3 regions of the Exiguobacterium sp. ZWU0009 genome follow, and region 1 is predicted to be linked to each of the others. Evidence: riboswitches for the same ligand, from Rfam matches in the RefSeq annotation. Region 1 holds a riboswitch; each other region holds the start of a gene.

Region 1 (4,239 bases):
CCTGAACCGACGAAAGAAGATCGACAACAAGCACAACTAAAGCAACAATTAAAAACGATGTCGACGTCAGAAAAGATCGATCAACTGCTCTACATCGGAGTCGCCGGCACGGAACTTTCAGCAGATGACCGGAAACTGTTAAAGACGCATGCGATTGGTGGGGTCTTACTGCTTGGCGGAAACATCACGTCGGAAGAGCAACTCTTGACGTTCACGCGTGCGATTCAAGAGACGAACCAAAAACCGTATGCGTTCGTCGGGATTGATGAAGAAGGCGGACGCGTCAGCCGGGTACCGGATCAACGATTACGTCTACCGACGAGTCAACGGATGGCGCAAGGAGCAGATGATGCGAAAATGGAAGACGTCGGACGTACGCTCGGACATTTGTCACGTTTTTATGGCTTCAACATGGACTTCGCGCCGGTCCTTGACGTCAACAGTAATCCGAACAATCCGATCATCGGCGACCGTGCGTTAAGTGCTGATCCGAATACTGTCGCGACGCTTGGTACGGCCCTGATGCACGGGATGCAGGAGACGGGAACGATTCCAGTCGTCAAACATTTTCCCGGTCACGGCAATACGAGTGTCGATTCCCATGTCGGGCTACCGAAAGTGACGGCATCAAAGGAAGAATTGAAGCGGACGGAACTGTTACCGTTCCAAGAAGCGATTCAAGAGGGCGCCGAGATGGTGATGGTCGCCCATATTCTCTATCCCGCATATGACGATACGAATCCGTCCTCGCTCTCAAAGCCGATCTTGACTGACCTCTTGCGTCAGCAACTCGGATTCAACGGTGTCATCATCACAGATGATCTCGTCATGGGGGCGATCACGAAACAATATGGTCTCGCGGAAGCGGCACGTCAGTCGCTCGTCAACGGAGCTGATATGGCGATGTTTTCAGAGGCAGGTGCTTACACAAAGGTTCATGCTGAAGTGATGCAAGCCGTCAAAGAAAAGACGCTGACGCCGGAGATGCTCGATGGCAAAGTGATACGCATCCTGAAGCTAAAGCAGACGTATGCCGACAGCCAAGAGCAACAGCGACCAACGAAATCGGAACTGATTCAGCAAGTGGAAGCGCTCAACTAGGACTAGCGAAGCAAAGCGACTCATGCTAGACTAATGGGGCAAGCCAATTAAACACGAAAAGACACTAGGGGAGTCTCCCAGCAGACTGAGACGGAAGTATCCGGACCCTTTGAACCTGATCTAGTTCGTACTAGCGGAGGGAAGTGGCTCGAAACCCTAGATATCCTTAGCGCTTCAGCGCATTTTCGGACCACTCCCTTCAACATCGGGAGTGGTCCTTTTTCGTATGGAAAGGAAGAACATGATGCGTTTACATCTGATTTCGACGGGATCCATTAATCCGCTTGACGAAATAAAGACCTTTCAATCGCTTCAACCCTATACGGATCAGCTGCATCTACGTGAACCGAACTTATCGGCGGCAGAATTACTTGATCTAATTGAAGCGCTCCTTGCGCACGGTTATTCGCCTGATCAGTTAACGGTTCATGATCGGGTCGATGTCGCCCATGTCACTGGCATCGGTGTGCAGCTGACGCGCCGTTCCTTACGTGTCCGCGATGTGCGACGTCATTTTCCGAATCTCGTCATCGGAAAATCGGTCCATTCACTAGCAGAGGCACTGGCAGCAGAAGCGGAAGGAGCCGACCGACTGCTGTACGGTCATATTTATCCGACAGCGTCGAAGCCGGACGTGCCACCACGAGGTATTGACGCCTTGAAGCAAGTCGTCACCTTCACGACGAAACCAGTCATTGCGATCGGTGGGATTACACCAGAACGCATGCCTGAAATCGCAGCGACCGGTGTAACCGGAATCGCCGTCTTATCGGGAATTCTCGGTCAAGCGGATCCACTCGCCGCCGTCAAGCATTATCAGGGGGTACGGGTATGACGAATCACATCATCATCGGCGGTGGAGTCATCGGTTTGACGCTTGCTTACGGTCTCGCCTGTCAGAATGAATCCGTCGTCGTCTTAGAACGCGGAGCAGGTGGACAAGGAACGAGTCGCGCGGCTGCCGGGATGCTTGCGACGGACATCGAGCTCAGAGAGGAATTGCATGCACTTGCCGCGCGAAGTCGTCGTCTGTATCCGCTGCTTGCACGTCGTCTCGAGCGAGAAACAGGCATCGATTGTGGATACCGGGAACAACCGTTTTTGTTAAAACGTAAAGGACGCGAGCATCTGTTTCCGGCTGTCGGTCAAATCGATCCACGACGACTGACGACTGCATTGATGTATGCCTTACACGCACGTGGCATATCGATTGAAGAACAGGTAGATGTCACATGCATCGAAGAGAACGATGACTTCATTAGGATCGAATCGAATGCGGGAATCTGGACCGGACGAACAGTGACGGTCGCTGCCGGACGGGGTTCGCAAGCTTTGCTCGATACAGCTGGTATTTCGATCGCCACATATGGGGTCAAAGGGGAATGTCTCGCCGTCCGTCTCGCGGGTCAGCCGTTACGCTCGATCCTGTTTGACGACGCTGTCTACCTTGTGCCAAAAGCAGACGGACGAATTTTGATCGGTGCGACCGAACTGCCGTACGACGAGACGGTCGGTGTCAGTGTCGCTGGGATCACGTCACTGCTTCAAGCAGCAGAACGACTGTATCCACCGATTCGTGACGCGGTCATCGAAGAAGTCTGGTCCGGTGTACGACCACAAACGGTGTCCGGCTTGCCATATATCGGAGTCACCGATTCATCCCGTCGGATCTTCCTAGCGACGGGGCATCATCGGCATGGCATCTTACTCGCACCGGCGACAGCGGAAGTCTTGGTAAATACATTACGGTTGATTCTGAAGGAGGAAGTCCGATGAACATTACGATTAACGGCAATGACCACACGATCGAACAGATTAAAACGATCGAGGACATGCTCACACAACTCGGCTTAGGGGAAAAGCTCGTCATCGTCGAACAGAATCGACAAATCATCGATCGCATGGCGTACGGTCAGACAGTCGTTCGGAACAATGACACATTTGAAATCGTTCATTTCGTAGGAGGAGGATAAACATGCTGAAAATTGGAGAAAAGACATTTGAATCACGGTTATTACTCGGAACAGGGAAATATACGGATGCTACGGTACAGCAGGAGGCGATCGATGCGTCCGCTTCACAAATATTGACATTCGCCGTCCGTCGGCTCGATATCTTCGACAAACAACAAGCGAATTTCTTGGAGTCGCTTGATTTAGCGAAGTACGATTTACTGCCGAACACGGCAGGTGCGAAGACGGCGGAAGAAGCTGTTCGGCTTGCGAAGCTTGCGCGGGCATCCGGTATGTGTGACATGGTCAAGGTTGAAGTGATCGGTTGCGACAAGACGTTACTACCTGATCCGATCGAGACGTTACGGGCTTCTGAAGAATTACTCAAAGAAGGTTTCATCGTCTTACCGTATACGTCGGACGATGTCGTCCTTGCACGGCGACTCGAAGAACTCGGTTGTCACGCCATCATGCCGGCAGCGTCACCGATCGGTTCCGGGCAAGGCATTCTCAACCCACTTCATCTACGATTCATCATCGAACAAACGACGGTCCCGGTCATCGTCGACGCCGGGATCGGCTCACCGACCGACGTCGCCTATGCGATGGAACTAGGAGCGGATGGTGTCTTATTGAACTCCGCTGTCGCCCATGCTCAAGATCCGGTCAAGATGGCGCACGCCATGCGACTAGCTGTCGAAGCAGGGCGCTTCGGATACGAAGCGGGACGTATCGAGAAGAAACAGTATGCGATCGCGAGTAGTCCAACGAGTGGATTGATTCGATGAACCGTTACTCACGGCAAACTCGATTTCAACCGATCGGGGAAGCGGGACAAGCACGCTTGGCATCAGCGAAGATACTGATCATCGGCATGGGAGCGCTCGGAACGGCGTCGGCAGAGCAACTCGTCCGCGCCGGTGTCGGCGTCGTCCGAATCGTCGACCGCGACTATGTCGAGTGGAGTAATCTACAACGACAACAGCTTTATACCGAGGAAGATGCGCGTCACATCGTACCAAAAGCGATTGCCGCAAAAGCACGGCTTGAAGCGATCAATTCGACGGTGACGATCGAAGCGTATGTATTAGACGTCGACCGGGCAGCGCTGACGTGGCTTCTCGATGATATCGATCTGATCATCGACGCGACGGACAATTTCGATATTCGCTTGCTGATGAACGAC
Region 2 (4,239 bases), 670 kb from region 1:
TTCATTCATCCAACTGCCGGAACTGTTACACAAGGGTATGGTTCTGCAGGTGGAGAGAACGGATATACGTTCCATAACGGAATTGACTTTGGTGGTCCAGTCGGTACGCCGATCGTGGCAGCTGCAACAGGTACAGTCATTACAGCATCAGGTGGCGGACCTTACGGAAATCATGTCATGATCGCTCACCAATTGAACGGGAAGACATATACGACAGTATATGCTCACATGAGTTCACTCAATGCCCGTGCTGGTCAACGTGTCAGCCAAGGTCAACAAATTGGCGCGCTAGGTAGTACAGGAAATTCAACAGGACCACACCTACACTTCGAAATCCATGTCGGTGGGTATAGCTATAGTGCAACTGGTCCAGCTAACTCAGTCAATCCATTATCAATGCTTTAATCGTAAAAGAATCGTTGCGTATGCAACGGTTCTTTTTTTTGTCATTTTCAAAAAACAAATCATATATTACAAAAAACCGTTTTCATTTGAAATGTAAATGAAATTTTTTTGAAACGATTACGGTGCTATAATCTATTTCAGATATGAGAGAAACTTGAATACTATAATAAAATATGAAAAAACATAAGTGAGGAAAACGATATATGCTAAAAAAACTAATTTCTACCATTGTTTTAGGAGCATTACTTATAACAGGAACGCAACCGATTGCAGCAGCGACAATTAAAGAAAAAAAGGCTGAGAATGCCGCTGAACAACGTAAACTTGAAAAAGCAATCAAAAAACAAGAAGCTAAAATCTCAAAAGAGCAACGTCAAATCAATCAAATTGACGCAGCAATCAATGAAAAGATTTTCCAAGTCTCCGAAAAAAATAAACAAATTGAACAGTTGAACGTTCGAATCGATGAGTTAAAGGCAGACATCGTCCGTTACGAAGAAATGTTACAGAAACAGGAAGAACTACTCGGTGATCGTTTGCGTGTTTTCCAAGAAAACGATGGAAACTCGATTAAATGGGAAGAAGTCATTTTCGGATCGAAAGATTTAGGTGATTTATTTAGCCGTGTCATGGCGGGGAAAAAAATCGCTGAGCAAGACGATAAAATGATTTCGGATTACATCGCTACGCAACAAAAATTAGCAGAAGCAAAACAAGCGCTCGTTGAGAAAAAAGCGGAGCAAATGCAGGAAAAGAAAGTATTGATTGAACAAAAGAAAGCGTTAAAGCTTCAAATGAAAGAACGTAGTGCTACGCTGAAGAAATTACGAAAAGGGAAGACGAAGTTCACGACAGAACTGTTAGACGCAAAAGAACTTCAAGCGACTCTCGAAGCGCAAGAACGTGCAATTGCGGCAGCAAAGGCAGCCGCTAAAGCAGCGGCTGAAAAAGCAGCAGCGGAGAAAGCAGCAGCTGAAAAAGCCGCTAAAGCGAATGCTAAAGCAGCAAAACAAACAGGTAAGAGTTCGGAATCAACTGGTTCCGTTGCCCCGCCCGTTGTTTCGAGTGGAGGAAAATTCGTTCGACCGTCTTCTGGTGGAGTATCACAAGGATTCGGACCAGCAAGCGGTGCGAATGGTTACACGTTCCACAACGGTGTTGATTTCAGTGGTTCGGTCGGGTCTCCAATCGTCGCGGCAGCAGCTGGAACGGTCATCACAGCATCAGGTGGTGGACCTTACGGCAATCATGTCATGATCTCTCACTTCCTAGATGGACAAGTGTACACGACCGTCTACGCACATATGAGTTCATTATCGGTTCGTGCAGGGCAAACGGTCTCTCAAGGTCAGCAAGTCGGGACACTTGGTAGTACAGGAAATTCAACAGGACCACACTTACATTTCGAACTACATGTCGGAGGCTATCAATACAGTGCTTCTTCTCCTCTAAATGCAGTCAATCCATTGGCATATCTGTAATCAAAACGGGCTTCGGCTCGTTTTTTTTTCTTCTCTATGCTACAGTTAAGGCGAAACGAATACTTGAGCAACTAGGGGAGCTGGAGGAATCCGGCTGAGAGGAAAACCAATCTGTTTTCGACCCTATTACCTGAACTGGATAATACCAGCGTAGGAAAGTTGAGCCGAACGGATACCGGAATGCGTGTATAACGCTTTCGTATAGCGTCGACTGCTTTTTTACAGCGGTCGGCGCTTTTTTTGTTGGTCACGACTCCCTTACATTGCTCGATGGGAAGGTGAAAAGAACATGAAACATGTACTGACGATTGCGGGATCCGACTCCGGTGGTGGAGCTGGGATTCAAGCAGATTTAAAAACATTTTCGGCTTTAGGCGTTTATGGAATGAGCGTACTGACAGCCGTCACAGCGCAAAATACGTTGGGAGTTCAAGCGGTGGAAGAGTTATCCCCAGAAATCGTAGATGCCCAGTTAACGTCGATTTTTTCAGACATTCGTGTCGATGCGATCAAAATCGGAATGGTCTCGAATGCGCAGACGATTCGTGTCATTGCTACACATCTCCGTAAACAAACAGTCCCTATTATATTAGATCCCGTCATGGTCGCTAAAGGCGGTCATGCCCTATTGCGGACGGAAGCTGAACAAGCATTGATTTCAGAACTTTTACCACTTGCGACTCTCGTCACACCGAATTTACCGGAAGCAGAACGTTTAACAGGACGATCGGTCACCAATCTAGAGGAAATGCGACTGGCGATGCATCAATTGGCTACACAGACAGGTGCAGTATTGCTAAAAGGTGGACATCTCTCAGGAGCTGCGACGGATTTGTTGTTTGATGGGGAAGTGGAACACCACTTCACATCGGAACGATTAGACAATCAACATACTCATGGTACTGGTTGTACCTTATCCGCAGCGATTGCAGCGCGGATGGCGCTTGGAGAAGATTTACAAGATAGTGTACGACAGGCGAAAAACTATGTCACGGAGGCAATTCGTCATGGATTTGCTCTCGGACAAGGTATTGGACCGACACATCATTTTCATTCACTTTGGAGGGATACACATGTTTACGACCATTCTTGAACACAAACCACTCATTCACCATCTGACGAACACGGTTACGATCAACGACTGCGCAAACGTCACACTCGCTGTTGGAGCATCCCCCGTCATGGCAGAAGACATTCGTGAAGTAGAAGAGATGGTTAGACTCGCGCAAGCTCTTGTCTTAAACATTGGTACGATCGATGCAGACATGCAAGCAGCTCAACGACTCGCAGTCCGTGAAGCGGGACGTTTGAATGTCCCAATCGTTCTTGATCCCGTAGGAGCAGGAGCAACGACATTACGTACTGCTTTTTCCAAAGAACTCATTGATCTCGGGTGTACGGTCATTAAAGGAAATGCTTCTGAAATCAAGACGTTACTTGGGGAAGACGGACGAACTAAGGGAGTCGATGCTGCGGGAGATGCAATTATGGATCGAGAAAGTATTCGCGTATTCGCTCGCAAACACAAATCTGTCCTCGTCGTGACAGGTCCGAACGACTACATTACGGATGGAACGCGCGAAATGGAATTACATGTAGGAACACCGCGTCTAGGAGACATCACGGGTACGGGCTGTATGACGGCCTCCTTGATTGCGAGCTTCCTCGGTGCAGGATATACGGCATTTGAGGCGGCTGTCCACGGGACATTTGTCATGGGAAAAGCAGGGGAACAAGCAGCCTCCGCGCAAGGTCTTGGTGATTTTAAACGAGAGTTGTTCAATGCCATCAGCCTTATGACGGAGCAAGACCTGGTGGAGGTGACAGAACGTGTCAATTGATTACTCCATCTATGCAGTGACGGATCGTCGGTACCATCCTGGAGTCGCGATCGATACGGTCGTTGAGGAAGCCATTTTAGGTGGTGCAACAATCGTGCAATTACGGGAAAAAACAGCGCAAGGAAAGGAATTCTTTGATCAGGCAGTTCGGTTGAAAACACTCACGGATCGCTATGATGTTCCTTTAATCATCAATGATCGGATTGATATCGCGTTACTCACCGGAGCTGGTTTGCATATCGGACAAGAAGACATTCCTTTAACCGCAGCACGTCGCCTTTTACCAGATGCTGTGATTGGCGTATCAGTAGCAACCGTTGCACAAGCGATTGAAGCAGAACGAGACGGAGCCTCTTATTTAGGGGTGGGTTCTCTATTTGCGACTTTATCCAAAGCGGACGCTGATTCCATGTCGCACACGATGCTTCAGGCGATTCGGGAAGCCGTACGATTACCTCTAATCGGTATTGGTGGAATCACAGCAACGAATGTCTCCTCTCTGCCCATCCCGC
Region 3 (4,239 bases), 810 kb from region 1:
CCATCTATTTTATCAGCAGATTTTGCGAATCTCGAACGCGATGTTAAAGCAGTCGAAGCAGCAGGCGCGGACTATATCCATTTTGATGTCATGGACGGTCAGTTCGTACCGAACATCTCATTTGGATTACCTGTGCTTAGCAGCTTACGTCAAAAGACGGATATGATTCTCGATGTCCATTTGATGATCGACCAGCCAGAACGTTTCGTCGAGGATTTCGTCAAAGCAGGGGCGGACATCGTGACGTTCCACGTCGAAGCGACGAATCATGTCCATCGTGTCTTGCAACAAATCAAAGCAGCGGGCGCAAAGGCAGGGGTCGTCTTGAATCCCCATACGCCATTATCAACGATTGAACACGTCCTTGAGGATGTCGATATGGTTTTATTGATGACGGTCAATCCGGGCTTCGGTGGACAAGCCTTTATCGAGCGTGTCATGCCGAAACTCGCAGCACTCGCGCAAATGAAAGCAGATCGTGGTCTGACATTTGAAATCGAGATTGACGGTGGCGTCAATCCGGAAACGGCAAAGCTTTGCATCGATAACGGTGCGAACGTTCTCGTCGCAGGATCAGCAATCTACAATGCACCAGATTATGCGGAAGCGATCACTAGCATTCGTCAAGAGGCTGCCGTATAATAAGAACGAGAAAACGAAATATGATGACCGCAAGGGGTGTCGCTTGAAAAGCGGCTGAGAGGAGTCTTTTAGACTTTAACCCTTCGAACCTGTTCCGTTCAAACGGACGTAGGGATGTGGCGCACGCAGGCAGTACGGCGTTCGTCGTACTGCCTTTTTGCGTCCTCTCGTACAATGAAGGAGGAAAAACAGCATGAAACGGTTACAAATGATGATGGAAATTGCCATCTTCGCCAGTCTCGGAGTCGTCTTTGATTTACTGATTCCATTCAAAATGCCACAAGGAGGCTCAATCAGCTTAGCGATGCTACCGATCTTCGTCATGGCATTTCGCCACGGTGTCGTCGGAGGGGTCGTCACGGGAGCGCTTGTCGGTACGATTCAATTGATGTTCGCTCCACAAGTTTTGACGATCGTTCAACCGATACTTGACTATACGATTGCGTATGGTGTCGTCGGATTAAGTGGTCTGTTCGCGCGTCAAGTCAGACTAGCCGCGCGCAATGGACAAAAGAAAAGCTTGATGGCGTTCGTTCTCCTTGCGACGTTATTAGGCGCAGGACTCCGTTATATCTGTCATGTCATCAGTGGAATCGTCTTTTTTGCCGAGTATGCAAAAGGTCCAGTCGTGGAGTACTCTTTTGTCTATAACGCAACGTATATGGTTCCTTCGTACATCTTATGTGGAATCGTAGCAGGAATTCTATTTACGACTGCGCCACGCTTACTCCGTTATTCGGCACGAGGCGTCTGAGATGCGGGCGATTCTCGTCTGTGCCGGTCCGCGAGAAGAAGCGCCGGATTTACGGACGTTTTGTCAGCCAGGTGACTTTATCGTCGGTGTCGACGGTGGTGTTCAGACGATTGAATCGTTTGGGCTGACATGCGACCTGACGATTGGTGATTTTGATTCGCTTGGTTATGTACCAGAAGGGGCAATCGTTCATCCGGCCGAGAAAGATGAAACGGATCTCGAACTGGCACTTCGTACAGTCTCAGAGAAGAAACAGTTTGAGGATACCTTCATTATCGGGGCGACAGGTGGGCGGCTCGACATGACCGTCCAAAATGTCTATTTGTTGAAGCGATACCCAGAGGCACGACTCGTGACGAAACGAGAAGAGGTACGATACTTGGCTGAGGGAACGTATGCAGTCGAAGCAGGGAGCTATCATTATCTTTCGTTCATTCCACTCGTACCGTCGACTTTAAGCTTATCCGGAGTCAAATATCCACTTGATGCACATCCAGTACCGGTCGGAGATTCCTTGACCGTCAGTAATGAATGGTGTGCGTCAGAAGCGAAGGTAGAGCTCCATCAAGGAGAACTATTGATGATGCGGACGCTTAAGGAATAGCACAATCATAGGAAAGAGGCCGTGGATGACTCCGCGGCCTCTTTTTAGATGAAATTATTCTTCGAGTTGAGAAGGGGCGACACGGATGTCGCTTTGAGCGGATAGATGTTTTCCTTTGACGAAGAGATGATAACTTCCCCACATGACAAGGAAGAAAGGAACACCGATGTATAGAGCGATTCGTTGATCCGCTTGAAACGCAAGACTGACGAGGACGACGACGTTAAGTGTCAACGAAATCAGTGGTAACACCGGATAGAGTGGTGTCTTGAATTTCAGTTCGGATACATCGTGTCCGTTTCGGACGAACTGACGACGAAATGCAAGCTGAGAAGCAGAGATTGAAATCCAGCCGACTTGAGCCCCGAGTCCGGCTAAGGACAAGAGCCAAATGAAGACGGTATCTTCTGCGAAAAATGCGGTCAGAAGCGATAACATCGCGAACATCATCGTAAAGAGCAACGCCCGCATCGGCACACCATGTGCATTGACGTAAGATAATTTCTTTGAAATCATCCCTTCTTGCGCCATTGCCCATAACATCCGAGTCGCCGCATATAATCCGGAGTTTCCGACGGACAATAGTGCCGTCAAGACGACGATGTTCATCAAATCAGCAGCGTACGGAATACCGATCGCATCAAAGACCATGATGAACGGACTGCTGACTCCGCCAGCTGTTTCATACGGAATTAATGCACCAACGATCGTAATCGATAAGACGAAGAAGATGAACGTCCGCCAGACTGTATTGCGGATGGCTTTTGGAATCGATTTTTCTGGCGTGTCGGACTCCCCAGCCGCAACACCGATCAATTCCGTTCCTTGGAAGGCGAAGTTGACAGCAATCATCGTCGTCAAGACGCCAAGAATCCCGTTTGGAAACCAACCGCTTGCCGTAAAGTTCGCGAATAACGAGGTTGGACGATCTGCTTCCATCGGTAACCAGCCGAACCAAGCAGCGCCACCTAGAATGATGAAGAAAAGGATCGCGAGGACCTTCAAACTCGAGAACCAGAATTCGGCTTCACCGAATGCTTTGGCTGAGACGGCATTCAGACCGAACAGTAAGACCGTAAAGACGGTACACCAGACGACGACGGGTACATTCGGAAACCAGCGGTCCATCAAACTGCCAGCTGCCGTGATTTCGAGTGCGACCGTCACGGCCCAGCCGAGCCAATAAATCCAACCGACGGCAAAGCCAATTCCTGGTCCAATGAAGCGGGTCGTATAGGTCTGGAAGGACCCCGAGACCGGCATATAGACCGCTAATTCCCCTAGACATAACATCGTCAGATACATGATGGTCCCACCCACGATGTAACTGAGGACCGCCCCGAGAGGTCCTGCTTGTGAAATAGTTAATCCTGACCCTAAAAATAAGCCTGTCCCGATGATTCCCCCGAGTGAGATCATGAACAGGTGTCGACTCGTCATCTCTCGTTTGAGTTGCATGATGACTTCCCCCAATTCTGACAAAATAAAGTACGTTCCTATTGTAAGCGTTTTCAATAAAAGCGACAATTAGTTTATGAGAAAAATAAATGAGGGTATAAAAAAACCGGAAGGGAAGATTCCCATCCGGTGGTTGCGCCTTATACGCGTTCGACTTTACCTGATTTAAGAGCTCGAGCTGAAACCCAAACCTTTTTCGGCTTACCGTCGACGAGGATACGTACTTTTTGTACGTTGACTCCCCAAGTACGTTTTGTTTTGTTCAATGCGTGTGAACGGTTGTTACCCGACTTTGGCGATTTCCCAGTAACGTAGCATTTACGTGCCATGCGTTCCGCCTCCTTTTATGTTGTTTTGCGTTCGTCCTAATAGACACTTTGCTATCTTAGCATGGTGTCAGGGCGGTTGCAACATAAAAAAAGTAGCTGACAAGAAAAAAACTTGACAGACAACCTCGAAATTTAAAATAATGGATGAGGATGATGGTAAAAGTTCATTTGACCGCTACTATTTTTCACTTATTCATTGTATAGTCAGTACGGCGACTTTTCAATAGTAGGTCCTTATAGTAGAATTATGAGAAGAATACAATATTCAAAGGGGGCTACTCAGGTGGCGATCGAGATGAAAACGACCTATGGAAAGATTGATGTAGATAATGATGTCGTTGCGCAACTTGCGGGCGGCGCAGCAATGGAATGTTTTGGTGTCGTTGGTATGGCATCCCAGTCTCAAATCAAGGATGGTCTTGCAGAACTCTTAAAACGCGAGAACTTTGCAC

What was found. A riboswitch is a leader RNA that binds a small molecule or an ion and turns the genes downstream of it on or off. The one in region 1 is predicted to bind thiamine pyrophosphate.
Region 2: another riboswitch for thiamine pyrophosphate. It lies ahead of thiD (bifunctional hydroxymethylpyrimidine kinase/phosphomethylpyrimidine kinase); the one in region 1 lies ahead of L985_RS06440 (thiamine phosphate synthase).
Region 3: another riboswitch for thiamine pyrophosphate. It lies ahead of thiT (energy-coupled thiamine transporter ThiT); the one in region 1 lies ahead of L985_RS06440 (thiamine phosphate synthase).

Annotation. Positions count from the first base shown of each region.
Region 1 covers NZ_CP018057.1:1,262,797-1,267,035, forward strand. Annotated here, with positions in the region: gene nagZ (beta-N-acetylhexosaminidase) at 1-1,101, shown strand, start outside; TPP riboswitch at 1,158-1,260, shown strand; gene L985_RS06440 (thiamine phosphate synthase) at 1,343-1,936, shown strand; gene L985_RS06445 (FAD-dependent oxidoreductase) at 1,933-2,877, shown strand; gene thiS (sulfur carrier protein ThiS) at 2,874-3,074, shown strand; gene L985_RS06455 (thiazole synthase) at 3,077-3,841, shown strand; gene L985_RS06460 (ThiF family adenylyltransferase) at 3,838-4,239, shown strand, end outside.
Region 2 covers NZ_CP018057.1:596,350-600,588, forward strand. Annotated here, with positions in the region: gene L985_RS03070 (murein hydrolase activator EnvC family protein) at 1-405, shown strand, start outside; gene L985_RS03075 (murein hydrolase activator EnvC family protein) at 609-1,886, shown strand; TPP riboswitch at 1,950-2,060, shown strand; gene thiD (bifunctional hydroxymethylpyrimidine kinase/phosphomethylpyrimidine kinase) at 2,176-2,979, shown strand; gene thiM (hydroxyethylthiazole kinase) at 2,960-3,727, shown strand; gene thiE (thiamine phosphate synthase) at 3,717-4,239, shown strand, end outside.
Region 3 covers NZ_CP018057.1:2,072,843-2,077,081, reverse strand. Annotated here, with positions in the region: gene rpe (ribulose-phosphate 3-epimerase) at 1-642, shown strand, start outside; TPP riboswitch at 665-774, shown strand; gene thiT (energy-coupled thiamine transporter ThiT) at 836-1,396, shown strand; gene L985_RS10980 (thiamine diphosphokinase) at 1,398-2,000, shown strand; gene L985_RS10975 (amino acid permease) at 2,055-3,458, opposite strand; gene rpmB (50S ribosomal protein L28) at 3,599-3,787, opposite strand; gene L985_RS10965 (Asp23/Gls24 family envelope stress response protein) at 4,071-4,239, shown strand, end outside.